DNA from 3 places in the Arthrobacter sp. LT660 genome. Region 1 is predicted to be linked to each of the others. Evidence: predicted binding sites of a transcription regulator. Region 1 holds the regulator's gene; each other region holds the start of a gene.
The links. The regulator HrcA, encoded in region 1, represses chaperone genes, less so after heat shock. The targets are predictions, from matches to a motif close to TTNGCACTCGNNNNNNNCGAGTGCNAA.
Positions count from the first base shown of each region.

Region 2: a site for HrcA is predicted at 3,011-3,037, ahead of AC0QSG_RS11155 (Hsp20/alpha crystallin family protein). Genes of this name have one in related genera too.
Region 3: a site for HrcA is predicted at 2,791-2,817, ahead of groL (chaperonin GroEL). Genes of this name have one in related genera too.

Region 1 is NZ_CM149651.1:625,784-635,273, reverse strand. Features, by position in the region: gene lepA (translation elongation factor 4) at 1-1,428, shown strand, start outside; gene hemW (radical SAM family heme chaperone HemW) at 1,433-2,662, shown strand; gene AC0QSG_RS02945 (DUF4870 domain-containing protein) at 2,678-3,112, opposite strand; gene AC0QSG_RS02940 (DUF3097 domain-containing protein) at 3,218-4,078, opposite strand; gene hrcA (heat-inducible transcriptional repressor HrcA) at 4,259-5,272, shown strand; gene dnaJ (molecular chaperone DnaJ) at 5,329-6,450, shown strand; gene AC0QSG_RS02925 (16S rRNA (uracil(1498)-N(3))-methyltransferase) at 6,450-7,271, shown strand; gene AC0QSG_RS02920 (GerMN domain-containing protein) at 7,268-8,203, opposite strand; gene AC0QSG_RS02915 (PhoH family protein) at 8,463-9,490, shown strand, end outside.
Region 2 is NZ_CM149651.1:2,410,126-2,420,575, reverse strand. Features, by position in the region: gene AC0QSG_RS11180 (DUF503 domain-containing protein) at 1-273, opposite strand, end outside; gene AC0QSG_RS11175 (HpcH/HpaI aldolase/citrate lyase family protein) at 394-1,239, shown strand; gene AC0QSG_RS11170 (cold-shock protein) at 1,337-1,540, opposite strand; gene AC0QSG_RS11165 (hypothetical protein) at 1,785-2,054, opposite strand; gene AC0QSG_RS11160 (fumarylacetoacetate hydrolase family protein) at 2,059-2,922, opposite strand; gene AC0QSG_RS11155 (Hsp20/alpha crystallin family protein) at 3,147-3,614, shown strand; gene AC0QSG_RS11150 (FadR/GntR family transcriptional regulator) at 3,763-4,491, opposite strand; gene AC0QSG_RS11145 (L-lactate permease) at 4,568-6,370, opposite strand; gene AC0QSG_RS11140 ((Fe-S)-binding protein) at 6,621-7,421, shown strand; gene AC0QSG_RS11135 (lactate utilization protein B) at 7,418-8,944, shown strand; gene AC0QSG_RS11130 (LutC/YkgG family protein) at 8,941-9,579, shown strand; gene AC0QSG_RS11125 (peptidyl-tRNA hydrolase) at 9,738-10,388, shown strand.
Region 3 is NZ_CM149651.1:3,346,153-3,356,602, reverse strand. Features, by position in the region: gene AC0QSG_RS15675 (DUF4031 domain-containing protein) at 1-801, shown strand, start outside; gene groL (chaperonin GroEL) at 972-2,609, opposite strand; gene AC0QSG_RS15665 (LytR C-terminal domain-containing protein) at 2,890-3,579, opposite strand; gene AC0QSG_RS15660 (DUF3263 domain-containing protein) at 3,616-3,912, opposite strand; gene AC0QSG_RS15655 (uracil-DNA glycosylase) at 4,026-4,784, shown strand; gene AC0QSG_RS15650 (threonine/serine exporter family protein) at 4,825-6,618, opposite strand; gene AC0QSG_RS15645 (LLM class flavin-dependent oxidoreductase) at 6,830-7,873, shown strand; tRNA gene AC0QSG_RS15640 (tRNA-Val) at 7,955-8,031, opposite strand; gene AC0QSG_RS15635 (L-threonylcarbamoyladenylate synthase) at 8,114-8,734, shown strand; gene AC0QSG_RS15630 (protein adenylyltransferase SelO) at 8,848-10,317, opposite strand; gene AC0QSG_RS15625 (HpcH/HpaI aldolase/citrate lyase family protein) at 10,355-10,450, opposite strand, start outside.

The sequences.
Region 1 (9,490 bases):
GTGCTCAACAAGATCGATCTGCCCGCCGCACAGCCGGAGAAGTACGCCGCCGAGCTCGCCAGCCTCATCGGGGGAGACCCCGACGACGTCCTGCGGGTTTCGGGCAAGACCGGCGCCGGCGTCGAGGTCCTGCTGGACAAGATCGTGCGCGACCTACCCCCACCGGTCGGCGACCCGAACGCGCCGGCGCGCGCCATGATCTTCGACTCCGTCTACGACACCTACCGCGGCGTCGTCACGTACGTGCGGGTCGTCGACGGTCAACTCCACCCGCGCGAGCGCATCCAGATGATGTCCACCCGCGCCAGCCACGAACTCCTCGAGATCGGCGTCAGTTCCCCGGAGCCGACGCCGAGCAAGGGCCTGGGCGTTGGCGAGGTCGGATACCTGATCACGGGCGTGAAGGACGTGCGGCTCTCCAAGGTCGGCGACACCGTGACAAACCTGTTGAAGCCGGCCGCCGACTCCCTCGGCGGCTACGAGGACCCCAAGCCGATGGTCTTCTCGGGCCTCTACCCCATCGACGGCTCCGACTACCCCGTACTGCGCGACGCGTTGGACAAGCTGCAGCTGAACGACGCCGCCCTCACCTACGTGCCCGAGACCTCCGTTGCGCTGGGATTCGGCTTCCGGGTGGGGTTCTTGGGCCTGCTCCACCTAGAGATCGTCCGCGAGCGCCTCGAGCGCGAGTTCAACCTGGATCTGATCTCGACTGCCCCGAACGTGGTGTACGAGGTCATGACGGACGACCGCAACATGGTCACGGTCACCAACCCCAGCGAGTTCCCCACGGGAAAGATCCTCGAGGTCCACGAGCCGATGGTCGCGGCGACCATTCTGGCTCCCAACGAGTTCGTTGGCGCGATCATGGAGTTGTGCCAGTCCCGGCGCGGTCAGATGCGCGGCATGGATTACCTTTCCGAGGAGCGTGTGGAGCTGCGGTACTGGCTTCCCCTCGCCGAGATCGTCTTCGACTTCTTCGACGTGCTCAAGTCCAAGACCCGCGGCTACGCGTCCCTGGACTGGAAGGCGGACGGCGAGCAGATCGCCGATCTGGTGAAGGTGGACATCCTGCTCCAGGGGGAGCAGGTGGATGCGTTTAGCGCCATCACGCACAAAGACAAGGCCTACTCGTACGGCACGTTGATGACGTCCAAGTTGCGCGAGCTCATCCCGCGCCAGCAGTTCGAGGTTCCCATCCAGGCCGCCATCGGCTCCCGCATCATCGCCCGCGAGAGCATCCGGGCCATCCGCAAGGACGTTCTGGCCAAGTGCTACGGCGGCGACATTTCGCGCAAGCGCAAGCTGTTGGAAAAGCAGAAGGAGGGCAAGAAGCGCATGAAGATGGTCGGCCGCGTCGAGGTGCCGCAGGAGGCCTTCATCGCCGCACTGTCCTCCGACGAATCCAAGGACAAGGGCAAGAAGTAGCCCGATGCCCTCAGTTTTGCCGTTGGGAGATCCGGCCCCCGCCAATGGGCTGCTTCCGGCGTCGTCCGGCGAGGGCGCCGCGGAGCGTCCCTTCTGCGTCTACGTCCACATTCCCTTCTGCGCGGTGCGCTGCGGATACTGCGACTTCAACACCTACACGGCGCACGAACTGGGCTCCGGCGCCACCCAGGACACCTACGCCGCCGCCGTCGGATCCGAACTGGCGTTCGGCGCACGCGTCCTGACCGGCTCCGGACTGCCGGACCGCCGGGTCGAGACCGTGTTCTTCGGCGGCGGGACTCCGACGCTGTTGCCTGCCGAGGACCTTGCGTCCGTACTGGAACGCATCTCCGTCCTCTGGGGGCTGGCCCCGGGCGCGGAGGTGACCACGGAGGCCAATCCGGACTCCGTCACGCCGGAATCCCTGCGGGTTCTTTCCGACGCCGGATTCACGCGCGTCTCGTTCGGCATGCAGTCGGCGGTGCCCCACGTGCTCAAGACGCTGGACCGCACCCACCGTCCCGAACGCGTGGGCCGCGCCGTGCAGTGGGCACGCGACGCCGGGCTGGCCGTCAGCGTCGACCTGATCTACGGCACGCCGGGGGAAAGCATCGACGACTGGCGCTCCAGCCTGGAGACCGCGCTCTCCTACGAGCCGGACCACATTTCCGCCTACGCCCTGATCATCGAGGATGGCACGCGTCTCGCCGCCCAGATCAAACGCGGAGAAGTGCCAGACATCGACGACGACGACCACGCCGACAAGTACCTGTTGGCTGAATCCATGCTCACGGCCGCGGGCTTCGGCTGGTACGAAGTCAGCAACTGGAGCCGCTCGGAGGAAACCCGCTGCCGCCACAACATGGCCTATTGGACCGGGGCGGACTGGTGGGGCGCCGGTCCCGGCGCGCACTCCCACGTCGGCGGCCTCCGGTGGTGGAACGTGAAGCATCCCGCGGCCTACCAGCAGCGGATCGATGCGGGCGTTTCCCCGGCCGCGGGACGCGAAACCCCCGACGACGACGCGCGCTACCTCGAACGCGCGATGTTGCTGACACGCATTGTCGATGGCATGCCCACCGCGGAGTTGCGCCCGGCGGGAAGGAAGGCGGTGGCAGGCCTGATCGCCGACGGCCTGATCGAAGGGCCGGCGGCCGTGCGCGGGACGGTGGTTGCGACCCTGAACGGCCGGCTGCTGGCCGACGCCGTTGTCAGGCGCCTTCTGGACTTCTGAGTCCAACGCCGCCGGCTAGTGGATCAGCCGCAGGTTCAGTGGATAGCGGTATGGCCGGCCCCGGTTGACCTCGATGCCCGCGACGACCCCGCTCACCGTCAGGTAAACCCAGATGGCCACCGCGATCACCGCGAAGACGCTCCCGACCACCGGGATCAACGTGAGGATGTTGGACAGCATCGCCAAAACCGTCAACGGCACCGTGAAGTTCAGGGCCTCTTTGGACTCCTGCGCGGTGAACGGGCCGCGCCCGCGGTACACGAAATAGATCACTGCCGACGGAATGAAACCGAGGATCGATCCGAAGTGGGCGATCGTTGCCCATTGCCGGTCCTCCGAAGGAGACAACGGCAACGGCGAGGGGGAGGAGGCCTCGTAGTGCCTGCGGTCCCCGGAATCGTTCCGTGCCTTTTCGCTGAACCCGTGGGTCACGCCCGAGTCTCCATTCATGGTCGCCTATTGCGGCCAGTTTATCCCGTGAAGTCGGTGGTTCGCGCACGACGGGCCGGTGGTTCGGCGCGGATCCGCTCCGCGCGCCGGGCCTGTCCCGTGTCACTACCCGCGTGGGCCACCCTCGGCCGTCAGGAAATCGATGACCTCCTCCACGCGGCCCAGCAGGCTGGCCTCCAAGTCCGCGTAGCTCGTGACGCTCGCCAGCAGGCGCTTCCAACCCAGCGCCACGTCCGCTTGGGTTGCATGCGGCCACCCGAGGCCCCGAAGGATCCCCGTTTTCCAGTCGGTCCCGCGGGGCACAACCGGCCAGGCGCGAATGCCGAGCACCGAAGGGCGGATGGCCTGCCATACGTCGACGTAGGGGTGGCCGACGATCAGGACGTTGCCACGCGCACCCGGCACGGCCATGGACTCGGCGGCGATCCGGGCTTCCTTGCTGCCCGGCACCAGATGGTCCACCAGAATGCCGAGCCGCCGCCCCGGCCCCGGGGCGAATTCCCGCACGGCAGACGCCAGGTCGTCGACGCCGTGCAGGGGCTCCACGACAACACCCTCGACGCGCAGGTCGTGGCCCCATACCTTCTCGACCAGCTCCGCGTCGTGCTTGCCCTCGACCCAGATGCGGCTCGCCCGAGCCGTCCGCGCCCTGAGGTTCTCGACCCGCACCGAACCGGACGCCGTACGCGCCGGCCGCGGCGGCGTGCCGCCCCGAACCGGCTCCACGATCTCGACGGGCTCGCCCTCGATCAGGAATCCGAAACCGGTCGGGAAGGACTTGGTTTTTCCGCGCCGGTCCTCAAGGACCACGATCCGCATGCCCCCGGACTTTTCGACCCGGACTACTTCGCCCACCCATTCCGTCTGCACGTCCTCGAGGACCAGACCCAACGCGGCGGGGACTTGGCGAAGTTTCCTCGGTCGCGGGGCCGAGATCTCGCGGGCGCCCCATTCGTAGTTGTTCACAGTGCCTGACACAGCCTTTCGTGGTGCGCCCACGGGGGCGGCGGTGCGATCCGGCCATCCGGCGCGCAGCCACCATGCTAACAACCTCGAAACGTATTAGACTTGGCACTTGACGGCGTCGAGTGCCAAACCGCCCCGTCGTCCAACCATCGCCCACGAGACGGAATCGGGAGGGAAGGGATGTCCGAACCACGACGCCTCGAGGTGCTCCGGGCCATCGTCGAGGACTATGTGCACTCCCGCGAGCCCGTGGGGTCGAAGGCTCTTGTCGAGCGCCACCAGCTGGGCGTGTCTGCGGCGACCATCCGCAACGACATGGCGGCGCTGGAGGACGAGGGTCTGATCGCCGCGCCGCACACCTCTTCCGGGCGTGTCCCCACCGAACAGGGGTATCGGCGTTTCGTCGACCGCATCGAGGACGTGCGGCCGCTTTCCGCCGCGGAGCGCCGCGCCATCCAATCCCTCATCGAAGGCGCGGACGACGTCGACGACGTCCTCGAGCGCACGGTTCGCCTTTTGGCGCAATTGACCCACCAGGTCGCCGTCATCCAGGTTCCGCAGTACAGCGACGCGGCTGTCCGCCACATCGAACTGGTGGGGCTCGGCGCCGGACAGGTGCTTGCCGTCCTGATCAGCACTTCGGGCAAGGTCGAGCAGCGTGTTGTGCTCACTCCGGCGGAGACGAACGAAGACGACCTGCACACCATCAAGGCGGCGTTCATGGCGATGGCGGCCGGCGGCAAGCTGGCCGAGCTGTCGCCGCTGGCGGGCGCCGCCGTGGAGAACGTGCCCGTTCGGCTCCGCCCGGCCGCACGGATACTCGCCGGCGCGCTCGGCGGGCTGGGCGACAACAGCGTGGTCGATCGAATTGTGATGGCCGGTACGGCCAACCTCGCGCGCTCCACGGGCGACTTCCCGCTCACCATTACCCCGGTCCTCGAGGCCCTCGAGGAGCAAGTCGTGCTGCTGCGGTTGTTCTCGGAGATGGAATTGGATGCACGGGGCATCGCGGTTCGGATCGGCAGCGAAAACGCGTACGGTGGTTTGGTTGAGACCTCACTGATCGCCACGGCCTACGGGCCGGGCCAATCGTCCAAGATGGGCATCCTCGGCCCCACGCGCATGGACTACCCCAGCAGCATGGCCGCCGTCCGCGCGGTCGCCCGCTATCTTTCCCGGATCCTGGCCGGCTAACGCCGACCCACCGGTTAACCAAGCATCGAAAAGCAGGAAAGGACACAGCGAACACTGTGAGCAACCACTACGACGTACTCGGCGTCGCGCAGGGCGCGACGACCGAGGAGATCAAGAAGGCCTACCGCAAGCTTGCGCGTAAGCTGCACCCGGACGTCAACCCGGGAGACGGCGCCGCGGACGAGTTCAAGCTCGTCACCCGCGCCTACGAGGTCCTGTCGGATCCGGAGAAGCGCCGCAATTACGACACCACGGGCAACGAGAACGGCAACGCCGCGGGACCCGGCCCCGGAGCGGGCTACGGCTTCAACGACATCTTCGAGCAGTTCTTCGGCGGGACGGGGCAGGCCGCCGGGCCCGCTTCGCGGACCAGCCGGGGCCGCGATGCGCTGATCACCGCGCCGATCGACCTGAAGGACGCCGTCCAGGGCGTCGTCTACCCGTTGGAGATGGAAACCGCCGTCACGTGCACCGCCTGCCACGGGACGTGCTGCCAGCCGGGAACCTCGCCGGAGACCTGCAACATCTGCAGGGGGCGCGGACAGGTGCAGCGGCCGGTTCGCTCCTTCCTCGGCCAGATGATGACGGTTGAGACGTGCAGCGCCTGCCGCGGTTTCGGAACGACCCTTCCCAGCCCGTGCAACGAGTGCATGGGACAGGGCCGCGTGCGTGAACGCGTCAGCAAGCAGCTCAAGGTGCCCGCGGGCGTGGCAACCGGCACCCGTATCCACCTCGCGGCGCAGGGCGAGGCCGGCCCCGGCGGCGGACCCGCCGGCGACCTCTATGTCGAGATCGAGGTCAAGCGCCATCCGGTCTTCGAACGCGAGGGCAACGACCTGCACGCCACGCTGACCGTGCCGATGACGGCAGCCGCCCTCGGCGCGGACCTGGACCTCGACACGTTCGATGGAAAGCAGGAGATCCGCGTGGAGTCGGGCTCGCAGTCCGGGGACACCGCGCGGCTCTCGCAGCTCGGCGTTCCACGGCTTCGCGGCGGTGGGCGCGGCGACCTGATCGTGCACATCCAGGTCGAGACACCCACGAAGCTGGACGCCGAACAGCGGGACCTGTTGGAGCGGCTCGCGACGCTGCGCAGCGAGGAGGTCGCCGAGGGGCGGCTCTCCGAGCGTGGCGGCGTCTTCTCCCGCTTCTTCGACAAGCTTGGCCACCGCGGCTAATGAGCAACCAGGCCTTCCTCGTCGATCCGGGTGCCCTGGCCAACGCGGCACCGGGACAGACGGTGACGCTGGATGGCCCCGAGGGGCACCACGCCGTGTCGGTCAAGCGCGTGCGGGAGGGCGAACGGATCGATCTCGTCGACGGCGGGGGCCGGCGCGCCGCCTGCGTCGTGGTCACCACGGCCAAGGGGTTCCTCGAGGCCCGCGTCGAAACCTTGGAGGTCGAGCCGTCTCCCGCCCTCCGTACTGTCCTGGTTCAGGCGCTGGCGAAGGGCGATCGGGACCTCCAAGCCGTGGAATCCGCGGTGGAACTGGGCATTGACAGGGTGGTCCCATGGCAGGCCGAGCGTTGCGTCGTGCGTTGGACGCCCGATAAGGCGGCCAGGGGCCGCCAGAAGTGGGAGTCGACCGTCCGTGCAGCGGTGAAGCAGTCGCGCCGGTCCCGGGAACCGTCGGTGGGAGAGCCCGTCAACACGAACCAGCTGGCGGCGATGGCCCGCACCCATGGTACGCAAGGAACCGGCGGCGGTACGGAAGTGCCCGGCGGCCGCCTGACCGTGGTGCTCCACGAGACCGCCACGGAGCCCCTGTCGCGGGTCGTCCAGATGCGGCTGGCGCAGGGGAAGCCGCCTGTGGAAATACTGCTGGTGGTCGGCCCCGAGGGTGGCATCGCGCCCGGGGAGCTCGACAAACTGGTATCGGCCGGCGCCGCGACGGCATCACTGGGAACAAACGTCCTCCGGGTGTCCACCGCCGGTCCCGCTGCCCTGGTGCTGGTCCGGCACCTCGCCGGCCTGCTGGACGGTTCCGTCCGGAACTAGTTGACGGTCAGCGCCTTGGTGTCCTCGCTCAGGCGCTCCGCATCCTGCGCCGTCTGGCCCCACACGGACAGCCGGTATTCGCCCGGGCGCATGTTCAGGACGATTTCGAACGCATCCTCCGGAAGTTCGCCCGCGCCCAATGCAAGCGCCCCCTGCGAGACGACTTCGCCCGGTTCCCCGTCGCGGGTGCGGCGCACCTCCCACCGTGTGCCGCCGGTGAATCCCGCCGAAACACCGCGGACGGTCAGCTTGCCGGCGGGACGCGTCGCGCCGTCTTGCGGATCGATGACCCAAATGGGCGCCCGGAGACTGGCGACTCGTTCGATCGGTCCATCGAGCGGGATGTGGCCGAAGGCCTCGTAGCCCGTGTGCCCGTCGACCAGCACGGCGACCCGCGACGGAGTCGTGCCTGTCAGCAACCCTGCGTTGGCCGCCGCGGCCGTGGCCGTGTACACCAATTGCTGGATGGCGCGTTCGGCAAGCCCACGGTCGAGTTCGCGGGAGAACGCGTCGTCCGAAAGATCGACGGTGATCACATTGTTCGTGTCGATGGAGGTACCGATGCGCGCGGCGGGCGACCAGACGTTGAAATAGTCGGTGTCGGTCGGCGTGTGCTCCAACATGTATTTGATGGCCGAGGTGATCGGGTCGCCCTGATCCTCGGCCTTGAGGTATTCGCGGTACAGGTAGACGGTCAAGTCCCGCTCGCCGAGCCAATACACGGGCGAGAGGCGGTGGCTGCTCAACTTCTCCAGCGGTTCGGCGTCCTGCGGCGGCGGCGTGACCCGCGCCGTCGTCGAGGATCCTTCCGGCATCGTCGTCGTGGGCACACCCATGCCCCCAGCGCAGGCCGACACGGCGCCCAGGGACGCGACAAGCACCAGGACGGCCACGCGGGAACGCGTGCGTCTACGGTGTTTGGGGGTCGTCAAGGTCGTCCTTTTCAGGGGGGATAGCGGGGTGGCCACCATCGGCCGCCCAACAAGCTTGGCATAGCACTCGCCCGGGGGCGCACCCCGGACCGGGGATGCGGCAGGACTGTTGTACGACCGATATGTCCCGCGTGTGCACTAATTCCTGCGGCCGCCGCCCCCGCGGGGCTGTTCAAGTAGGATGGGAGAGCGCCGGAAACGGCCCGGGACCCGGGCCCGGATACGCCGGCGCCCAGCCACGGGAGGCGACGCCGACAGCATGATTCAGGACGCCGAGAAGCCACAACAGGAGAGCGGCGAGGCTGAAGTGGTCCACTTCGACTCCACCGACCAGATGGTTGCCACGCTCGGCGCCCACGACGAGGTTCTGCGGATCGTCGAAGGCGTCTACCCCGGGGCGAAGTTGCACGTTCGCGGCAACGAACTCACGGTGGGGGGCGAACCCGGAGATGCCGCCAAGGCGTTGCGCGTCGTCCACGAAGCCCGCGGCCTCGCGGGCCGCGGAACACGCATTTCCGCGCACCTGGTCGAGCAGCTCGTCCGCATGGTCGATGGTCCGTCCACCGTCCCGGGCAGCGCAAGTGGCGTCTTCGGCCTCAACATCCTGACGGGCCGCGGACGAAGCATCCGCCCCAAGACGGTGAACCAGAAGTCCTATGTCGACGCGATCGACGACAACACGGTGATCTTCGGCATCGGGCCGGCGGGGACGGGCAAGACCTTCCTCGCCATGGCCAAGGCCGTGCAGGCCCTCCAGGCCAAGGAGGTCAGCCGCATCATCCTCACGCGGCCGGCCGTCGAGGCGGGGGAGAAGCTCGGATTCCTACCCGGCACGCTGACGGACAAGATCGATCCCTACCTGCGCCCCCTCTACGACGCGCTGCACGACATGGTCGATCCCGAGTCCATTCCGCGCCTCATCGCCGCCGGCACCATCGAGGTGGCCCCGCTGGCCTACATGCGCGGACGCACGCTCAACGACGCGTTCATCATCCTCGACGAGGCGCAGAACACGACGCCGGAGCAAATGAAGATGTTCCTGACCCGCCTCGGTTTCGGGTCCAAGATCGTCGTCACGGGCGACATCACGCAAATCGACCTTCCGGGTGGCACCAAGTCGGGGCTCAAGGTCGTCAGCGAAATCCTCGACGACGTCGACGACATCGCCTTCCGGATGCTCGACGCCACCGACGTTGTCCGCCACAGGCTCGTCGCCGACATCGTCACCGCGTACGAGACGTGGACCGCGCGCGAGTCCGAGCCGCCGATCGACTGGCGCACGAGGCG
Region 2 (10,450 bases), 1.8 Mb from region 1:
CCGCCTCCGCGCGCTGAGCAGCTCGACTTCGGGACGGTACGCGACGAGGCGCTCGACGGCGTCGAGCACCTCCACCACGTGCGCGCGGTCCGCGGCGACGACGGCCGCGGAGATCCCCGCGCGCCGGTGGAGGTCCAGGTGCCCCGTCTCGGCGGCCGAGACCTCGAAGCGGCGCCGCACCTCGGAGATGATCGGGCGCACGGCGGCCCGCTTCTCCTTGAGCGAATGCACGTCGCCGAGGAGGACATCGAACTCGATCCAGCCGAACCACATGGTTTCATCATCCACCCTCATGTGGCCTGGGGCACCTGTAGGGCGTGAAGAGGCAAGTCAGGACGCGTATGGCGGGACACTCGGTGGAACGCCCCAAGGCGGAGTGAGTAGGCTGGGGGCATGTCCCTTCGCAACCGACGCGCGGCATCGCTGCCCGCCAAGCTTTCCCGCTCGTGGCTTCTGGTGAACGCCGCGAAGCCGGAACTGTACGCGCCCGCGCTCGCCTCCGAAGCGGACTCGGTCATCTTCGACATGGAGGCCGCGGTCCCGGAGGCGCAGAAGACCGAGGCGCGCGACGCCGTCGTGCACGCCCTGAACTCCGGAATGACCGCCTGGGTGCGCGTCAACGGCCTCGAAACCGAATTCTGGGCCGACGACCTCGCAGCCCTCTCCAAGGCCAAGGGCCTGCGCGGCGTCATGCTGGCCATGACGGAGAAGCCGGAACAGGTGACCTACACGGCCATGCGCCTGCAGGCCGGCACGCCGGTGCTCGCGCTGATCGAATCCGCCATCGGCATCGAGAACGCGACGGCGATCGCCTCCGCCCCGGGCACGTTCCGGCTGGCCTTCGGCACCAACGACTTCCGCAAGGACACCGGCGTCTCCGAGGACCCCCTGGCCCTGGCGTACGCGCGCGGCAAACTGGTGGTCGCCTCCCGCGTCGGCCAGCTCCCGGGCGCCATCGACGGCCCGGCCACTCCCGGCGCGACCGGGGGAGAGGTCCACGCCGCCTGCCAGACCACGGCGTCGATGGGCATGACCGGCAAGCTCTGCCTCTCCGCGAACCAGGTCGAGGACGTCAACACCGGCCTGTCCCCGAGCACCGACGAGCTCAGCTGGGCCCACGACATGCTCTCCGCGCACGCCGCCGGCGCCTCCATCGGCGACGGCTCCTACCTCCCGCGGCTGGCCCGCGCGCAGAAGATCGCGGACCTCGCGGACTCCTACGGGCTCTGGAACGCCTAGGCCTTTCGGACAAACGGAAAGGCCCCGGTTGCGCCGTATGGCGCTTCCGGGGCCTTTCGTCGTTCAACCTCGCCTGACGGCGGGTGAAGCTATGGGGTTACAGCGGGCGAATGTTCTCTGCCTGCAGACCCTTGGGACCCTGCACGACGTCGTATTCGACCTTCTGGTTCTCGTCGAGCGAGCGGTAGCCGCTGCTCGCGATTGCGGAAAAGTGAGCGAAAACGTCCGCCGATCCATCGTTCGGCTCGATGAATCCGAAGCCCTTTTCTGCGTTGAACCACTTAACGGTGCCTGTTGCCATGATGCTTCCTTCGATATTGCGTACAGCTGCGATCGTCGATCAGGGAGCCTCGCAGCATCGCTGGGTCCCTCCCCTAAACGTATGGTGACGTGGACGGTGTGGCAAGCGATACGGGGTATTGGTTTCCCGCAGGACGCTGAAAGTTCACATTTGTCCCGGTTGCGGGTGGATTTCGGTGAAATCGGAACGTTTTTCCGGCCGCGGCGCGGTGCCGCGTTGCCGGATGTGACGTGCCTTGGTGCGTCTATGACGTCGGGCGAGGGGGCGGACGACGGCGATGCGGCCCATTCCGCGCGCCGCTCCACCGCGTCGGCCTCGCGTCGGGTCTCCCGTGCGTGCGGCGGTGGCGGACCAGCATGTTGACCAGCCACGCGGCGGTCGACGGCTTCGGCAGCGCGAGGATGGCCTTGCCGGTGACCTTGTCCGGCTCGGCCTTGGCGGCCGCCGTCCGCGCGGCGACGAACCCGCCGGGCATGGACCCGAAGAGTTCGGCGGCAACCGCGGCCAGGTCCACGTACCTAGTGTCCGTCGGGCGCCGCGACCAGGACGTTGCGCTGGGCGCCGAGGCCCTCGATCTCCGTCTCCAGGACGTCGCCGGCCTTCAGCCAGGGGTGGCGGCCGCGCTCGTTGCGCCGGCCCAAGGCGACGCCGGCCGGGGTGCCCGTGAGGATCAGGTCGCCGGGGCGCAGCGTCACCATCGTGGAGAGGTACGCGACCAGCGCGGCGGGGGAGAAGACCAGGTCCGCCGTCGAATCCTGCTGCACCACCTCGCCGTTGACGCGGGTGGTGATTCGGGCGCCGGGGGTGAACTCGTCCGGGGTCACGAGGTAGGGGCCGACCGGGCTGGCCGCCTCCCAGCACTTGCCCTGGGTCCACTCCGGCGTGCGGCCCTGCCAGCCGCGCATCGAGACGTCGTTGGACACCGCGTAGCCGGCGATGTGCCGTTCGGCGTCCTCCTCCGGGATTCGCCGGCCGGCCGCGCCGATGACGATGGCGAGTTCGCCCTCCCAGTCGATCCGGTGGTCCTCCGCGGGGATTTCGATCTCGTCCGTGGGGCCGGTGAGGGATTCGGCGAACTTCGTGAAGACGGTCGGGAACTTCGGGGTCTCGTTGCCGGTTTCCGCGATGTGGTTGCGGTAGTTCAGGCCGATGCAGAAGACCTTGGCCGGGGCGGGGATCAGCGTCGCGAAGGTGGCGGCGCCGGCGTCGTGCCTTGCGCCGTTTGCCTTGGCCGCGTCCAGCGCGGACTCGCGCTCCGCGGCCGGCGCGGCCAGGAGGGCGCCGACGTCGTCGAACCCCTCTATTTCGACGGCGGCGGAGCCGTCGATGAGGGCGGCGAATGTTCCGCCGGATTCCGGGTGGCGAAGGGTGGCGAGTCTCATGGGACCATCCCACCACAGGGGCGCGGAGCCTGTGGGCACGGGGGTGGAAATGCGTCGTTCGCCGTGGGAGAAATGAGCCAAAAAGGGACTGGCACTCCGCGGCGGAGAGTGCTAATTTAATCGTGGGTTGAGCGGATGGCACTCAAGTTTGAGGACCGTCGATCGACCCCCACAACACGAGAAACACGGCACCGGGGTGGTGCCCCACGAAGGAGTTGATCATCATGGCAAACACATTCGATCCGTTCCGCGAGCTCGACCGCGTGGCCGGCGCGCTGTTCGACAACCGCCTGCGCGACGTGCCCATGGACCTCTACCGCCAGGGCGACCACTACATCCTCAGCGCCGACCTGCCGGGCATCGATCCGGGATCGGTGGACATCGACGTCGACGGCCAGCTGCTGACCATCCGCGCCGAGCGCACGCTGGGCGAGCAGGAAGGCGTGAAGTGGCTGACCCGCGAACGCCGCGGCGGCAGCTTCGTCCGCCAGCTCAACCTGGGCCAGGGCATCAACATCGAGGCGATCACGGCGCACTACAACAACGGCGTCCTGATGCTCACCATCCCGGTGCGCGAGAGCGCGAAGCCGCGCAAGATCGCCGTCGAGACGGGCAGCCGGGACAACGGCGCCGACCAGATCGAGGGCGAGGCGACCTCGGCCCCCGGCGGACAGGGGGCCGTGGGGCAGTAGGCCTCCGGATCTCGCCGAAGCCAGATGCCCCACCCTTGCGTTTCGACTGAGGTAGATGTCGGTTTCCGCCCGGATTCGGACATCTACCCTCGTCGAAACGGGGGTGGGGGACATCTGGCTTCGTCGAAAGAAGGCGTCGCGGTGGCGGCTAGCCCTGGGTCTCCGCGTAGAACCATTCGATGTGCTCGCGCAGCAGCTTCGAGGCGCGCTGGCCTTCCCCGGCCGAGACCGCCCCGAGGATGCCGTGGTGCTGGGTGCGCAGCACGCCCGCGACCGGTTCCCAGTCCTCGTCGCTGCGGATCGACTCGGCCACGTAGTCGCTGATCGACAGCCGCAGCGACTCCATCATCGCCTCGATTACCGCGTTCCCGGCCAGTGAAGAAAGCAGGACGTGGAAACGGGCGTCGAGGGCGTGGAAATCCGACCGGCCGAGCGCCGGGTCGTCCATCTGCTCGAGCAAATCCGCGGCCACGGCGAGTTTCGCGCGTGTGGCGTCGTTTTCCGGGTCGATCTTCGTGGCCTCCGCAGCACCGGTTTCCAGCAGGATGCGGGTCTGGACGATCTCGGCGACCGTCAGCTGGCGGGTGGCGACGTGCAGCCGCAGAGCGGCGGCCAACCCGGCGGCCGGCCGGGACACGATGACCGCCCCGGCGTTCGGGCCGGACCCGGTGGAGGTGCGCACGACGCCGAGCACGTCCAGGATGCGGATGGCGTCTCGAACCGACGCCCGCGAGAGCCCATGCGTCTCGGCAAGGGCCCGCTCGCCCGGAAGCTGGTCGCCTAGCTTCAGCGAACCCGAGCGCAGTTCCGCCTCGATCGCCTCGAGCACGGTTTCGTAGGCCCGCGGGCTGGGGGGTCTGGGGGGCTTGCTGTTCACCGATTCATCTTCCCACGTAACAAGGGGCGGGGGCGCCGGGAACGAGTGCGCCCGCCCCTCGCTGCGTGGCACGGGATCAGTCTCCGGACGCCCGGCCGGCGGACCTCGGGACGGCAAGGTGGGGCTTCTGGTTGAGCATCCACCGGATCGCCAGCGTGATGCCCGCGAGCAGCAGGACCAGCATGACCGTTCCGAGGTTCAGGCCCAGCCCGTGGATAACGAGTAGTGCCAGCGTACCGGCGGCCAGGCAGTAGTAGGTGGTGACGATGATGGTCTTGCGCAGCAGGTCGCCCTCCCGGCCCAGCATCCCGACGGTCGCGGAGGCGGCGACGATGTTGTGGATGGAGATCGGGTTGCCGCCCGCCCCGCCCACTGCCTGCGCCGCGACGACCGTCTCCGGGGGAACGCCGATCTGGGCGCCGGTGGAGAACTGGAACTGCGCAAAGGTCAGGTTGGACACAGTGTTGGATCCGGCGACGAAGGCGCCGAGGGCACCCACCCACGGCGCGATCGCTGGCCAGGCCCCTCCGGAGACCGCGGCCGCGGCCTCCGCCAGCGTGACCGGCATGCTGGAGAGGCCCGAGGCGTTGAGTTCCGGGCCCGACTGGATGAGGATGCGGACCAGGGGAAGTGCGAAGAGCAGTGCGACGGCGGTGCCGAACAGTTGTCCCGCGGAGACCTTGAACGCGCGGGCGATCTGCGTCCCGTTCATCCGGTGCAGGATGAAACCGAACACCGAGGCGAGAATGAGCATGAATCCCGGGAGGTAGAACGGTTGCACGGTGGTGGTGATACCCGTCCCCAGGATGTTCTCGACGGGGATGGCGAGGCCGGTGAGGAAACCCTTGAGGTCCGGAATGACGCGGGAGGCAACGAGCAGCACGCCCATCAGGACGTACGGAGCCCAGGCCCGGACCGTGCTCATCGGGGCGGACATGTCTGCGGCCTTCGCCGGTTCCAGCGTGCCGGTCCAGCGTGCCTCCCAGCCCGAAGCCGGCCCGAAGTCGAAGGTGTCCTTGGGCATCAGGAACCCGCGGCTGGACGTGAACATCACCAGGGCCAGGCCCGCGAGTCCGCCGAACAGCGACGGGAACTCCGGGCCCAGGAACCGGGCGGTAAGCACCGAGGGGATGGTCATGGCGACGGACGCGTAGAGCGCGAACGGCCAGATGGCCAGGCCGTCCCGGAAGCGCCGCTCGGGGCCGAAGAACCCCGTGAGCATGCAGACGAGGAGCAGCGGGATGAGCAGCCCGATGACGGCGTGGATTGCCGCGACCTGGAACCCGATCGCATTGACGAATTCGGGCATGGTCAGGCCGAGCAGGTTGACGCGCTCCGCGACGGCTGGGTCGCCGCCGAGTCCCTGGTTGACCCCGATGAGGATGGGCGTGCCCACGGCGCCGAAGCTCACCGGGGTGCTCTGCACGATCAGGCCCACCATGACGGCGGCCATGGCCGGGAAGCCCATCGCCAGTAGCAACGGGGCGACGACGGCGGCGGTGGTGCCGAAGCCGGAGGCTCCCTCGATGAAGCTCCCGAAAAGCCAGCCGATGATGATGGCCTGGATACGGCGGTCCGGGGAGATGTTGTTGAATCCGGCGCGGATGGTGGACATCGCGCCGCCCACCGTCAGCGTCGAGAGGAGGAGCAGCGCGCCGAACACGATGTAGAGCATGGTGCCGGCGACCACGAGGCCCTCGAGCGACGCGGCGAGCACGCCGCTGAAGTCCATCTTCCACACCAGCAGCGCCACCATTACGGCGACGGCGTAGCCCACAGGCATGGCGTACTTGGCCGGCCAGCGAAAGCCGGCAAGAAGCACGCCCACCACAAGGATCGGCGAGAGCGCAAGAAGCGCGAGTACGGCTAGGTTGTCCATGTTTCTGGTCCTCTCTGACCATTCTTGCGCTGCGTGGGGGATTCCGCATGACCGCGCCGAGACGAAGAGACTATGGTCGGACCACTATGGTCCGACCACAGAAGCATAACCTAGGATTACTGCATGTTGTGAGGGGCGTCACGCGAAGGTCGCCCGACCTGTGATATTGGACTCCGTTGCGGAGGCGTGCCTACTATGGTCTGACCACACGGCGGCGCCGTGTGTAGCCCCATCCCCCGAAAGGCGCTCCATGAGAATCGCACTCTTCGCCACCTGCATCGTCGATGCCATGTACCCGAGCACGGCCCGGGCCACGGTGGCCATCCTCGAACGGCTCGGCCACGAGGTCGTCTTTCCCGCCGGACAGGCCTGCTGTGGGCAGATGCACCTGAACAGCGGCTACTTCGACGAGGCCCTCCCGGTGGTGCGCAACCACGTCTCCGCCTTCGAGGCCATGGAGTACGACGTCGCCGTCGCGCCTTCCGGCTCGTGCGTCGCCTCGGTGAAGCACCAGCACCCGATGCTCGCGCGGCGCTGCGGCGACCAGGCGCTGGAGGGCCGGTCGACCGCCGTCGGAGCGAAGACCTACGAACTGTCCCAGCTGCTCACCGACGTCCTCGGCGTCACGGACGCGGCAACGCAACTCGGCTCGCACTTCCCCCACCGCGTCACCTACCACCCCTCCTGCCACGGCATGCGCCTGCTCCGTCTGGCCGACCGGCAGTTGGACCTGCTGCGCACGGTGGGCGGGATCGACGTCGTCGAACTCCCCGAGGCGGACCAGTGCTGCGGCTTCGGCGGCACGTTCTCGATGAAGAACGCCGGCGTCTCCTCCGCGATGCTCGTCGACAAGGCCGCCGCGATCGAATCGACCGGCGCCTCCCTCTGCGCCGGCGGCGACGCCTCCTGCCTCCTGCACATCGGCGGCGGGCTCTCGCGCACCGGAAGCGACGCCGGAACCGTGCACTTCGCCGAGATCCTCGCCAGCACGCTGGAGGCACCGTTGGCGCACGACGGCGGCGCCACCGTGCGGACGGGGGCGTCCCGATGAGCGGCACGTTCCTGGGCATGCCCGCGCTCCCCGTCTTCGGCACCGGCAACCTGCACGCCGACGAGGCCTTCCCGGCCGCCGCCGAGCGCGAGCTCGGCAAGCCGCAGCTGCGCGCCAACCTCCGTCACGCAACCCACACCATCCGCGACAAGCGCCTGAAGGTGGTCGGCGAACTCTCCGACTGGGAGCAGTTGCGCGATGCCGGTTCGGCCACCAAGGAGGCCGTGATGGCGCGGCTGCCGGAGCTGCTGGAGCAGTTCGAGGCGAACTTCACCGCCCGCGGCGGGACCATCCACTGGGCGCGCGACGCCGCCGAGGCCAACCGCATCGTGACGGAACTGGTGCGCGCGACCGGATCCACCGACGTCGTCAAGGTCAAGTCGATGGCGACCCAGGAGATCGGGCTGAACGAGCACCTCGAGGCGGAGGGGATCTCCGCGTTCGAGACCGACCTCGCGGAGTTGATCGTGCAGCTCGGGCACGACAAGCCCAGCCACATCCTGGTGCCCGCGATCCACAAGAACCGCACCGAGGTCCGCGACATCTTCCTGGCCGAGATGCCCGGCGTCGACCCGGAACTCACCGACGACCCGGCGCTGCTGGCCGCCGCGGCCCGGAAGTACCTCCGCCGCAAGTTCCTGGACACCCGCGTGGCCGTCTCCGGCGCGAACTTCGCGATCGCGGACACCGGCACGCTCGGCGTCGTCGAGTCCGAGGGCAACGGGCGGATGTGCCTGACGCTCCCGGAAACGCTGATCACCGTGATGGGCGTGGAAAAGCTGCTGCCGTCGTGGGAGGACATGGGCGTGTTCATGCAGCTGCTCCCGCGCTCCTCCACGGGCGAGCGGATGAACCCGTACACCTCCACGTGGACCGGAACCACGGACGGAGACGGGCCTCAGGACATGCACCTGGTCATGCTGGACAACGGCCGCAGCGCCGCGCTGGCGGACAAGATGGGCCGCGCCGCGCTGCACTGCATCCGCTGCAGCGCATGCATGAATGTGTGCCCGGTCTACGAGCGCACCGGCGGGCACGCCTACGGTTCCACGTACCCGGGACCGATCGGAGCGATCCTCTCGCCGCTGCTCACCGGGATCACGTCCGAGGAGAACGGCTCGCTGCCCTACGCCTCCACCCTGTGCGGGGCCTGCTATGACGCCTGCCCCGTGAAGATCAACATCCCCGAGATCCTGGTGGAGCTGCGCGCGCAGGACGTCGAGGCGCAACGTAAGGAACGCCGGATCCCCAACCAGATGGACCTCATGATGACCGGAGCCTCCTGGGCGTTCTCCTCCGGGAAGCACCTGGGACTGCTCGAGAAGGCGCTGCCCCTGGGCCGGCTGGCAGCGGGACGGAAAAAGAAGATCAAGAGGCTGCCCGGGATCGCCGCCGGCTGGACCGGCAGCCGGGACATCCCGGCGCCCCCGGCCCGGGCCTTCCGCGACTGGTGGGCGAAGGAACACCGGCCACCGTCCGGGGCATCCGGCGGCGGGACCGCACCGAAGGAGAACGGCAAATGAGCGCCCGCGAAGAGATCCTCGACCGGTTGCGCGCCGCCCTGTCCGACGCCCCGGCCGCCCCGCCCATCCCGCGGGAGAACCGGCAGGCCGGCGACCTGGGCGCGGAGGCGCTGATCGAGATGCACACCGACCGGCTGGTGGACTACAAGGCCAGCGTCCGGAACGTCGTCGCCGCGGAACTGCCGGCGGCGCTGGCCGAACTGCTGTCCGGCGCGGGCAGCTACGTGGTCCCCCCGGGGATCGACGCCGCGTGGCTGGACCACCCGGACCTGGCCGACGACGCCCGGCGCCGCGTGGATGCCGTGGACGCGCCGCTGACCGTGGCCGAACTGGACGGGACGGACGCGGTGCTGACCTCCAGCACGGTCTCCGTGGCCGAATCAGGGACGATCATGCTCGACGGCAGCCCGAACCAGGGGCGGCGCGCGATCAGCCTCATCCCGGACCAGCACGTGTGCGTGGTGCCCGCGTCGTCCATCGTGCAGATCCTCCCCGAGGCGCTCCCGCGGCTGGACCCGGTCCGCCCGCAGACGTGGATCTCGGGGCCGAGCGCGACGAGTGACATCGAACTGGAGCGGGTCGAGGGGGTCCACGGCCCCCGCCAACTGGACGTGGTCATAGTCCGCGACCTCTAGCCCCTTCTCCCGTTTCGACGAAGGTAGATGCTCTCTTTCGGGCGAATTCCGACATCTACCTCCGTCGAAACGGGGTGGCGCGACATCTGCCCTCGTCGAAACGGATGAGGCGCGCGGCCGCGGCCGTGCGGTGACCGCGGACAAACTAGCCTTGACGGGTGAGCGAATACACCGAACGCGCGTCCGGCGAGCTGGTCCAACCGATCATCCTGTTGGTCGACAAGGCCGATCCCGCGTCCCACGCCGAGGGGGTGGCCGCGGCGGCACTCGCCTCCGTGCAGGCCTTTCTCGGCGACCTCGATAATCCCGACTGGCAGGCGTGGGCCGCGGGTGCGTTCGCCAAGACCGTCCGCCGGGCCGACGTGAATCCGTTCGCCAAGATGCTCGCCGCGCACCCGGACCACGCTCTTGCCGAGGTCGGAAAGGGCCGGGCCGCCGGGCTCGGTCCGATGCCCGCGGACGGGCTCCCGAAGCCGCTCGCGAAGCTGCAGGTTTCCGGCACGCAACTCCCCGCCGGGCCGCCGCTGCCGGACGCGCCCGTGACGATCGCGCTCAATGCGTCCCTGGACATGTCCACCGGCAAGGCCGCCGCGCAGGCCGCCCACGCGTTGTTCGCGTGGTTGCTTCAGGCGGATCCGGCCACTGTCCGAGCCTGGCGCGCGGCCGGGTGCCCGCTGTCGGTCCGTGATCTCGTCCGCCGCGACTTCCGGGCCGGCGCCCGCGCCGCGGCTGGGCCCGTCATCCAGGACGCGGGCCGCACGGAGATCGCGCCGGGCTCGGCAACGGCCTACGTCGTCGTCACCCTGTAGGGTACGACGCCGGTGCGCCGCACCGCGGAGCCGCGCCCCGGCGTCGTGCTTTCGACGGAGAC
Region 3 (10,450 bases), 840 kb from region 1:
GAGCTGGCGGGACTGCCCGGTCGCGCGTTCGACAGGGACCACTACGACGTTCCGCAGAGGCGCTACGAGGCCCTCGTTGGCCAGGGCGCCGTCCCGGTCTCCGCGACGGAACTGGTCCGGCGGCTCGTGCGCAGCGGGCTCCGCGTCCCGGCGCGGCAGCGGCCGGAGAAGCTGGACCGGATCCTCCTGGCCTCCTGGGACAAGCTGGTCCCCACGGTTCCCTCCGTGGGCCGCGAACTGCTGATCCGGTGGTCGGAGGACCACCGCCACTACCACGACCGCGCCCACCTGCTGGCCGTGCTGCGGGCGCTGGATCTTTTGGCGGCGCGGGGAGAGTCAGCCGGCGCCCACCCGCGCGCCCCGTGGCTGGCGGCGTGGTTCCACGATGCCGTCTATGCGGGCGTCGCGGGGGCCGACGAGGACGACTCGGCGCAACTCGCAGAGCGCCTGCTGGGCCGAGCGGGCCTGCCCCCGGCGGAGGTGGCCGAGGCGGCACGGCTGGTTCGGCTCACCGCCGGACATCGGCCAGCCCCGGACGACGCTGCGGGAAGGCTGTTGTGCGACGCGGACCTCGAGGTGCTGGCGCGTCCCCCGGCGGAGTACGGCCGCTATGTCGCGGCCGTCCGCCGCGACTATGCCCACGTTCCGGACGCGGCATTCGCCGCGGGCCGCGCAGGTGTCCTGAGGTTCCTTTTGGATGTGGGTCCCCTGTACGGAACGACCGTCGGCCGGGAACTCTGGGAAGCGTCCGCGAGGGCAAACCTGCGCAGCGAGCTGGCCGGCCTCGAGCGACTGCCGTAGGCCCCGGCACCGCAGCCGACGCCGGCAGGCGAACGGATCGCCGTAGGCCCGAACCATGTTCGAACGACCACATCACGCCGATGGCCGCGGCCCCCGCCTGGGGAACCGCGGCCATCGTTGTCCGGTCATCGACCGGGGCGTTCGGGTGGTGCCGCCGGAGCGGCGGGTGGCTAGAAGCCGCCCATGCCGCCCATGCCGCCCATGTCGTCGCCACCGGGCATGGCCGCAGCGGCCTTTTCCGGCTTGTCGGCGACAACGGCCTCGGTGGTGAGGAACAGCCCTGCGATCGACGCGGCGTTCTGCAGAGCGGAGCGCGTGACCTTCACCGGGTCGTTCACGCCCGCGGCCAGCAGGTCCTCGTAGACGCCCGTGGCGGCGTTCAGGCCGTGGCCCGAAGGCAGGCCCTTGACCTTGTCGGCGACGACGCCCGGCTCCAGGCCGGCGTTGAAGGCGATCTGCTTCAGCGGAGCCTCGACGGCAACCTTGACGATGTTCGCGCCGGTCGCCTCGTCGCCCTCGAGCTGCAGCTTGGCGAACGCGCGCTCGCCGGCCTGGAGGAGGGCCACGCCGCCACCGGCGACGATGCCCTCTTCGACGGCGGCCTTCGCGTTGCGGACGGCGTCTTCGATGCGGTGCTTGCGCTCCTTGAGCTCGACCTCGGTCGCCGCGCCGGCCTTGATGACGGCAACGCCACCGGCCAGCTTGGCGAGGCGCTCCTGCAGCTTCTCGCGGTCGTAGTCCGAGTCCGAGTTCTCGATCTCGGCGCGGATCTGGCTGACGCGTCCGGCGATCTCCTCGGCGTCGCCGGCACCCTCGACGATGGTGGTCTCGTCCTTGGTGACGACGACCTTGCGCGCCTGGCCCAGCAGGTCCAAGGTGGCGGTCTCGAGCTTGAGGCCGACCTCCTCGGAGATGACCTGGCCACCGGTGAGGATGGCGATGTCGGCCAGCATGGCCTTGCGGCGGTCGCCGAAACCCGGGGCCTTGACGGCCACGGACTTGAACAGGCCGCGGATCTTGTTGACGACCAGCGTGGCCAGGGCCTCGCCCTCGATGTCCTCGGCGATGATCAGCAGCGGCTTGCCGGACTGCATGACCTTCTCCAGGACCGCGACGAGGTCCTTGACGTTGGAGATCTTCGAGTTGACGATCAGGATGTACGGGTCCTCGAGGACCGTTTCCTGGCGCTCGGCGTCGGTGACGAAGTAGGCCGAGATGTAGCCCTTGTCGAAGCGCATGCCCTCGGTCAGCTCGAGGTCCAGCCCGAAGGTGTTGGACTCCTCGACCGTGATGACGCCTTCCTTGCCGACCTTGTCCAGCGCCTCCGCGATGAGCTCGCCGATCTGGTTGTCGCCGGCGGAGATGGACGCCGTGGCGGCGATCTGTTCCTTGGTCTCGATTTCCTTGGCGGAGGCGACCAGCTCGGCCGTCACTGCCGCGACGGCCTTCTCGATCCCGCGCTTGAGGCTCAGCGGGTCAGCGCCGGCGGCAACGTTGCGCAGGCCTTCCTTGACCAGCGCCTGCGCGAGAACGGTGGCGGTGGTGGTTCCGTCGCCGGCGACGTCGTCCGTCTTCTTGGCAACTTCCTTGACGAGCTCGGCACCGATCTTCTCGTACGGGTCCTCGAGCTCGATCTCCTTGGCGATGGACACGCCGTCGTTCGTGATCGTGGGTGCGCCCCACTTCTTCTCGAGAACGACGTTGCGGCCACGCGGGCCGAGGGTCACCTTGACGGCGTCGGCCAGGGTGTTCAGGCCCCGTTCGAGGCCGCGGCGTGCTTCCTCGTCAAATGCAATCATCTTGGCCATGGCGGCTTGTGGTCCTTTCGGGACAGTCATGCGTTTTCATGGGCCGGAGGCAACGCCCGCGACGGACGGCAGCCGGGTGGCGCTTTCGGTACGCCAACCGGACTTCCTCGCTGCAACTGGCCAGGGGTTCACCCGGCGCCCCGCGAAAGATCGTGGCCCATACGACGTCGTCGATGGACTCTTGGCAGTCACGGCACCCGAGTGCTAAATCAATTATTGGCACTCTCGCCCCGAGAGTGCAAGCGCGGCGCCCAATTCGCCACGGATTGGCCGGGCGGAACTAGCTGTAGTCGCGGCCGAGCACCACGGAGATCTCCGTGGGGATGTTCGGCGTTTGGAAGACCGTGGCGATGCCCAGGACCCGTGCGGCCTCCTGGGCCGTGGAGCGCGAGGACTCGGAGCGGAAGTAGACCACCGACACGTTTTCCTGCCGGGACCAGTTCGCCGCGCTGATGGACGTGAACCCGCCGTTGCGCAGGCTCGACGCCACCGAACCGGCCAGCCCGGAGCGCCCTGCTCCGTTGTAGACGCCGATGGGCGCCGACCGGTCGACGGCGCCGGCGGCCTCGCTGGACTCCTCCGGCTCGTCGGATTCCTCGGGCTCCGGCGATGCCTCGGGCTCCTCGGACTCAGATTCCGGTGCCTCGGACTCGACCGGCTCGGACTCCGCGGTCTCGGACTCCGCGGTCTCGGACTCGGCGGGCTCGGATTCCGCGTCGCTGGTGTTCGCGGCATCGGAGCTCGCGGCCGGGGCGCCCGCGGAGTCCCCGGGGGAAGCGGTCGGCGTGCCGGTCATCTGGGGCAGGACGAAGAACGAGAACAGTCCGACCAGCAGCGCGAGGACCCCGACGCCCATCAACAGGCCCAGGCCCGGGCGCTTGGCGGTGCCCGCGGTCTCGGCCCGGTGGACCCCGTTGCGGTCGGTGAACTCCGGAACCCTGTCGAATTCGTCGTTCGCGTACTTGCTCATCGTTGTCCTTGGATCTGATCGGTACGTCGGCGCCAGCTACGCCTCCGTGGCCAGCCTGCGCGCGCTTCGGGCCCGGTGGCGGGTTGAACGTAGTCTACGCAATCTCTTCACCAGCATGGGATCGTGCGCGAGCGCCGCCTCGGTGTCGATAAGCGCGTTGAGCACCTGGTAGTAGTTCGCCGCGGAGAGGTCGAACAGCTCGCGGATGGCCTGCTCCTTGGCACCGGCGTACTTCCACCACTGCCGTTCCAGTGCCAGCATGCGCTGGGCGCGCTCGTCGAGGTCGCTCTCGGGATCCACGGCGAATCCCGGTTCGGTCTCTTCCGCTGCCACAACGTTCCTCCCGGTCCACTGCCGCGCGGGCGCGGGGCACGCCTCCCATGGTAGTTCCGAATCACAGGGTTGTCATTTGAACGGACCGTCCCCGCGCGCGGCAGAATGAACGGATGCACGATTCACCGGACGCACCCGAACAGCATCCGCTTTTTGCGTTGCCGCCAGCTCCGCGGGGCGAGGACATCCCCGCGGGCCCGCGCTTGGCGGCGGGCATGGCCCCGGATTGGGCCCGCGCACTCGAGCCCGTCGCCGGCCACATCGAGGCCATCGAGGCCGACCTCCTGCGGCGGCGCGAAGCGGGCGAGAACGTGCTCCCCGCGCCGACGAACATCCTTCGCGCCTTCACCCGCCCGCTGGAGTCCGTCAAGGTCCTCGTCGTTGGGCAGGACCCCTATCCGACGCCGGGGCACGCGATCGGGCTCAGCTTCGCGGTCCAGCCAGACGTCCGGCCACTGCCGCGGAGCCTCGCGAACATCTACCGGGAGCTGGCGGACGACGTCGGTGCCACTCCCCCGCCGCACGGCGATCTGTCCGCCTGGGCGGACCAGGGAGTGCTGCTGCTGAATCGCGTCCTCACTGTCTCCGCCGGCTCGGCGGGCTCCCACAGGGGGCTGGGCTGGCAGGCCGTGACCGATGCCGCCGTCGCCGCCCTCGCGGGCCGCGGGCTTCCGCTGGTGTCCATCCTCTGGGGCCGGGACGCGCAGGCCGTCGAACCGCTGCTGGCCGGCACCGCTGTCATCCACAGCGCACACCCCTCGCCATTGTCCGCGCGGCGCGGCTTCTTCGGTTCCCGCCCGTTCAGCCGCGCCAACGAACTGCTCGCCGCGCAGGGCGCGAGTGGCGTGGATTGGCGCCTGCCGGCGTCGTAAGTCGGCGCGCGGTAGCCGGAGGAGGCCGTGGAAGAGGGTGTCAGCGGCGGCGGATCCGGCGTCGTTCGTGGCTGCTCCAGCCCTTGGTGAGCGGCCGGGCGATGGTGTCGCCCAGCACCACGCCGCCCGCCGTGGCGAGGATGATGGTGAACGCGTTGAACATCTCCACGAGGCCGGCCGTCATGTCGTCGCTGTCGATCGCGATCCCGTACATGGCGCGGAAGATCATCAGCCCGGGCAGCAAAAAGACGATCGCGGGCACGGCGACCACCAGCTGAGGAGCCCCCATCTTCATGGCGACCCAACGCCCCGCCGCTCCGACGACGGCGGCGGCTATGGCCGGGGTCAGCCGCTGGCCGACGCCGATCGTCTCGGAACCGACCAGTGCCAGATACCCCAGCAGCGCGACGCCTGCGGTGGGCAGCACCAGGTTGTGGGCGCTTTGTTCGAAGACGGAGGCACAGGCCACCGCGAAGCCCACCAGCAGCACCAGCAGCCACGTCGGATACGCGATTTGGTCGATCCGGGCGATGTCCAGCTCCCCGATGCCGGCAAGCGCGCCGAGCACCAGCCCCACGACGATGCCGGCAACGATGCCTCCGTAGATGATCATGGCGGAGAAGAAACGGCCCGCCGCCGTGACGGGGAAGCCATTGATCGCGTCTTGGACCGCGGAGACGAACCTCGAGGACGGAAGCAGCAGCATGATGCCGCCGGCCACGACGATGGCCGGGGAGATCGGCACGCTGAGCGCCCACATGACCATGGCGATGCTGGTCATGGCCAGGGACCCGAGCCCGACGGCGAAGAACTCCGGAACTCGCCACCGGCCGGCGACCTTAAGCACCTGGGTGACGAGGCAGAATGACGCGAAACCAACCAGCGCACCGATCCACGATCCGCCGATGAACAGGACGAACGCGGCCGTGAACCCGCCGCCCGCGGCAGTGACCATCCAGCGGGGGAACGGCTTGGGCCGGTGGGTGATGTCGTCCAGGCGGTCCACCGCCTGCTGCCGCGTGACGCCGCCGGCCACGATCTCGGAGACCAGCTGGTGGAGCAGCGCCAGGCCGGCGTAGTTGCTGGTCCACGAACGGACCACGCGCAGGATGGTCAGCGGAATCTGGTCGGCCGGCGCATAGTTCAGGAGGATCGACTGGTTGGTGATATCCACGTCCACGTGGCGCAGCCCCAGCGAGGCGGTGACCGCGATGATGCTCGTCTCCGCCTCGAGGGCGCCGGCACCGTAGCGGAACATGGCCTCGGCGAGGTCCAGGGCGAACTCCAGCGTCTTGCGCGCGCTGGCCTCCTGGGCGCCGACCTGGATTGTCGGGTTCGCATAGGGGCTTCCGACCAGCCGGTCGACGATGGAGAACGCCTGCGTGGGCGGCGCCTCGGACTCCATGAGGCGCGCCAGCATGCGACGGGCAGCCGGGCTGGCCCTGGGGACGGGCCGGGCGACGGCGGGATCGATCGGCGCCGTGGGAGCCGTTCCCGGCCCCGGACGCGGCACGCCCCAGAGAAGGCGGTTCTTGGAGGTGTTCCTCGCGGGCTTGCGGCCACGGTCCTGCTGCTGGGCGCCGGGGTACGGATCCAGGGCCGGCTCGGAATCGGCCGGAAGGTCCGCCTCGTCCCAGTCGGGCTCGGTCTTCAAGCGGTCGTCGGGGGACCCCGGCAGGTCGGCGCTTCCGGTCGGCAGCACGGCCTCGGTGCGCCGCGTCAGGGTGTGCTTCATTTCCGACGTCGTGACGCGCGGCATCGCCCCGGCGCGCGGGTGCGGATCGGGCGTTCCGCCCACTCCGGGGGTGGTGTCCTGGGTGTTGCTCGGGGACACGTGGTCTCCTGTCCTGCGGTGCTTGGTGACTCCACTGTACAACCGGCAAACAGTGGTGTAGCCGGCCCAGGGGGCGGCCCCGGCGAGTGCTTCGTCACGGTCTCCGGAGCGCCCGTCCCGGACGCACCCCGGGGCTTTCCCCGCGCCGGGGAATACCCGGCTTGCGACGCCGGTTATTGCATGCAGTTGCATATATCAAAGGAGTCCATCCATGGGACAACAGCTCGAAATCGGCGTCGAAACCTTCGGCGACGTCACGGACGGCCCCGACGGCCAGCCGCTCCACCATGCCCAGGTCCTGCGTAACATCCTCGCGGAGGCACGCGCCGCCGAGCAGTCGGGGCTGGACTTCTTCGGCGTCGGCGAGCACCACCGCCCGGACTACGCCGTGACCGCCCCGGAGGTCGTCCTCGGTGCCATCGCCGGCCAGACGGAGCGCATCCGGCTCGGCTCGGCGGTGACGGTGCTCAGCTCGGACGATCCGGTGCGCGTGTTCCAGCGTTTCGCCACGGTGGACGGGCTGTCCAACGGACGCGCCGAGGTGATCCTGGGACGTGGCTCATTCATCGAGTCCTTCCCGCTCTTCGGATACGACCTGAAGGACTACGAGGTCCTGTTCGAGGAGAAACTGGCGCTTTTCGCCAAGCTCCTGGCGGAGCAGCCGCTCACTTGGCACGGGACCACCCGTCCGGGACTGTCCGGACAGCGCGCCTACCCGAACACCGAATCGGGCCGGCTCGGCGCGTGGGTGGGTGTCGGCGGCAGCCCGGAATCGGTCGTCCGCGCGGCGCGGCACGGACTGCCCCTGTTCATGGCCATCATCGGAGGGGACCCGCTGGCGTTCGAGGGGCTGGGACGCCTCTACCGGCGCTCCCTCGAGGAGTTCGGGCACCAGCCGCAACCAGTCGGCGCGCACGTGCACGGCTTCGTGGCGGAGACCGACGAGGAGGCCCTGGACACCCTCTGGCCGCACTACGAGCGCGTCATGAACAAGCTCGGCTCCGAACGGGGCTGGCCGCCGGCATCGAAAATGCGCTTTCAGGCGTCGGCCGGGCCCGCGGGCAACCTCTTCGCGGGCTCGCCCGAGACGGTGGCCAAGAAGTTCGTTCGGGCCGCGAAGGGCCTGGGGCTCTCGCGCCTGGACATCAAGTACAGCAACGGCTCGCTCCCCCACGCGGACATGGTCCGCAGCATCGAACTGCTCGGGACCAGGGTCAAGCCGCTCGTCTTGGACATGATGGCGGACGGGTCGTAACCGGACGGCGCGCGCGTCGCCGCCGTCGGCTAGGTTCAAAACGAGGAGGGCCCCCGCCGCGGCGGGGGCCCTCCTCGTTGCTGGTGGTTCTTACTGGACTCGAACCAGCGACCTTTCGCGTGTGAAGCGAACGCTCTAACCAACTGAGCTAAAGAACCGAACTTCGTGCGCCACGCGGGCGTACCCAGCAAGGGTACCGGAGCCGCGGCGGGCCCGCCAAATCCGGCGTATGCTCGGCTGATGGCCCGCTTTCTCGATGTGCACCCGGACAATCCCCAGCCGCGACTGATCGGCCAGGCGGTGGATATGCTCCGCTCCGGCGGCCTGATCGTCTACCCCACCGACTCCTGCTACGCGTTCGGCGCCCAAATGGGCAACAAGGACGCGCTGGACCGGATCCGCACCATCCGCCGGCTAGACGACAAGCACCACTTCACGCTGGTCTGCAAGGACTTCGCGCAGCTGGGGCAGTTCGTGGAAATCAACAACATGGTCTTCCGCAGCATCAAGGCCGTCACTCCCGGCAGCTACACCTTCATCCTGCCGGCCACCAAGGAGGTCCCCCGCCGCCTTCTCCACCCGAAGAAGAAGACGGTCGGCGTCCGCATCCCGGACCACGCGGTGACGCAGGCGCTGCTGGCCGAACTCGGCGAACCGCTCCTGTCCAGCACACTGCTCCTCCCCGACGAGGACGAACCCATGACCCAGGGCTGGGATATCAAGGAACGCCTCGACCACGTGGTCGACGCCGTCATCGACTCCGGCGACTGCGGCGCCGAGCCGACGACGGTCGTCGACTTCTCCGGCGGCACGGCGGAAGTGGTCCGCGTCGGCATGGGAGACCCCACCCGCTTCGAATAGCCCTCCCCCACCCCCCGAAGTGGACACTTCCTAGGTTAATTACCCGTGGTTATGTCCACTTCGCGAGGCGGGGCGGGCGGGGCTGGGTCGGTGCAGGACTGGGCTGGGATGGGCTAGGTTCCGCAGAAAGTCCGGTAGTTTCCGAAATCCTCGGGTGCGGGCGCGGCGTAGCGCTCGAGCCCGGTTCGTTCCTCGAAGGGCGCGGTCACCGCGTCCAACAGCTTCGAGAGCGGCTCCAGGTCTCCGGCGGTCGCCGCGGCGAGGGCCTCCTCCACGAGGTGGTTCCGCGGGATATACGCCGGGTTTGCGCGGTCCGCCGCGTCGCCGTCCGGGCCCAACAGCCTCCAGCGTTCCAGCCAGGCTTCCGCGCCCCCTTCGTCCCCGGCGTCCGCGGCTGGGAACAGCGCGCGGAACCGCGCGTCGCCGCCCCGGGCGGCGGCGCCGAGGCTGCGGTAAAACGAGGTGTGGTCCACCCGCGCCCCGGCGAGCAGCGCCGGAAGCTCGCCGGACAGCGCCGCCGTCGCGTCGTCGTCGGGCAGCCCCAGCTTGTCCGCCATCACTGCCGCGTAGGCGGCGTTGTAGGCCGGCCGGAACGTGCCGAGCTGCTCGACGGCGAGTTCCACCGCCCGGTCGCGGTCCTCGTCGAACAGCGGCAGGAGCGCCTCCGCGAGCCGCGCGAGGTTCCACTCGGCGACCACCGGCTGGCTCCCGTAGGCGTAGCGCCCGCCCGAGTCGATGGAGCTGTACAGGGCGGCCGGGTCGTAGGCGTCCATGAACGCGCACGGGCCGTAGTCGATGGTCTCGCCCGAGATGGTCATGTTGTCCGTGTTCATGACGCCGTGGACGAACCCCACCAGCATCCAGCGCGCCACCAGGGACGCCTGCGCCGCGACGACCTCCCGGAACAGCGCGAGGGCCGGGTTCTCCTCCCCGGCGGCCCACGGATAGTGGCGGTCTATGGCGAAGTCCGCCAGCCGGCGGAGCAGGTCGGTGTCCCCGCCGGCGGCGACGAACTGGAACGTGCCGACGCGCAGGTGACTGGCCGCGACGCGGGTCAGCACGGCGCCGGGCAGTTCCGTCTCGCGCCGGACGGTGCTCCCGGTCTCGACGACGGCGAGCGAGCGCGTCGTGGGGATTCCCAGGGCGTGCATCGCCTCGGCGACGACGAATTCGCGCAGCATGGGCCCGACGGCGGCCAGCCCGTCCCCGGCGCGGGCGAACGGCGTGGCGCCGGAACCCTTCAGGTGGATGTCCCGCAGCGTCCCGTCTGCCGCGGAGACCTCGCCGAGCAGGAGCGCGCGCCCGTCCCCGAGCCGCGGCGAATACGATCCGAACTGGTGTCCCGCGTAGCCCTGCGCCACCGGAGTCGCGCCGTCGGGGACGGCGTTGCCGACCAGGAGGCGCAGGCCCTCCGCGGTCCGGAGCGCCGCCGGGTCCAGACCGAGTTCTTGGGCCAGCGGCTCGTTCAACGCGAGCAGGCGGGGTTCGGCGACCTCGGCGGCCTCCCACGGGATGGCCAATTCGGGCAGTTCGCGGGCGAAGCGTCCCCCGAGCGCGATGCCTGGCTGGAGTGGAGTCCTCATCCTTCGAGGGTACTCCCGGCGCGCGCGCAGCAGGCCGCTAACCGGCGCTCGTCTCCCCCGTCGCCGGTTCCTTGCCCCCGGCGTTCCGGCCCGCGCGCGCGAGCGTCGCGCGGGCGTGCCGCAGCAGCGGCTC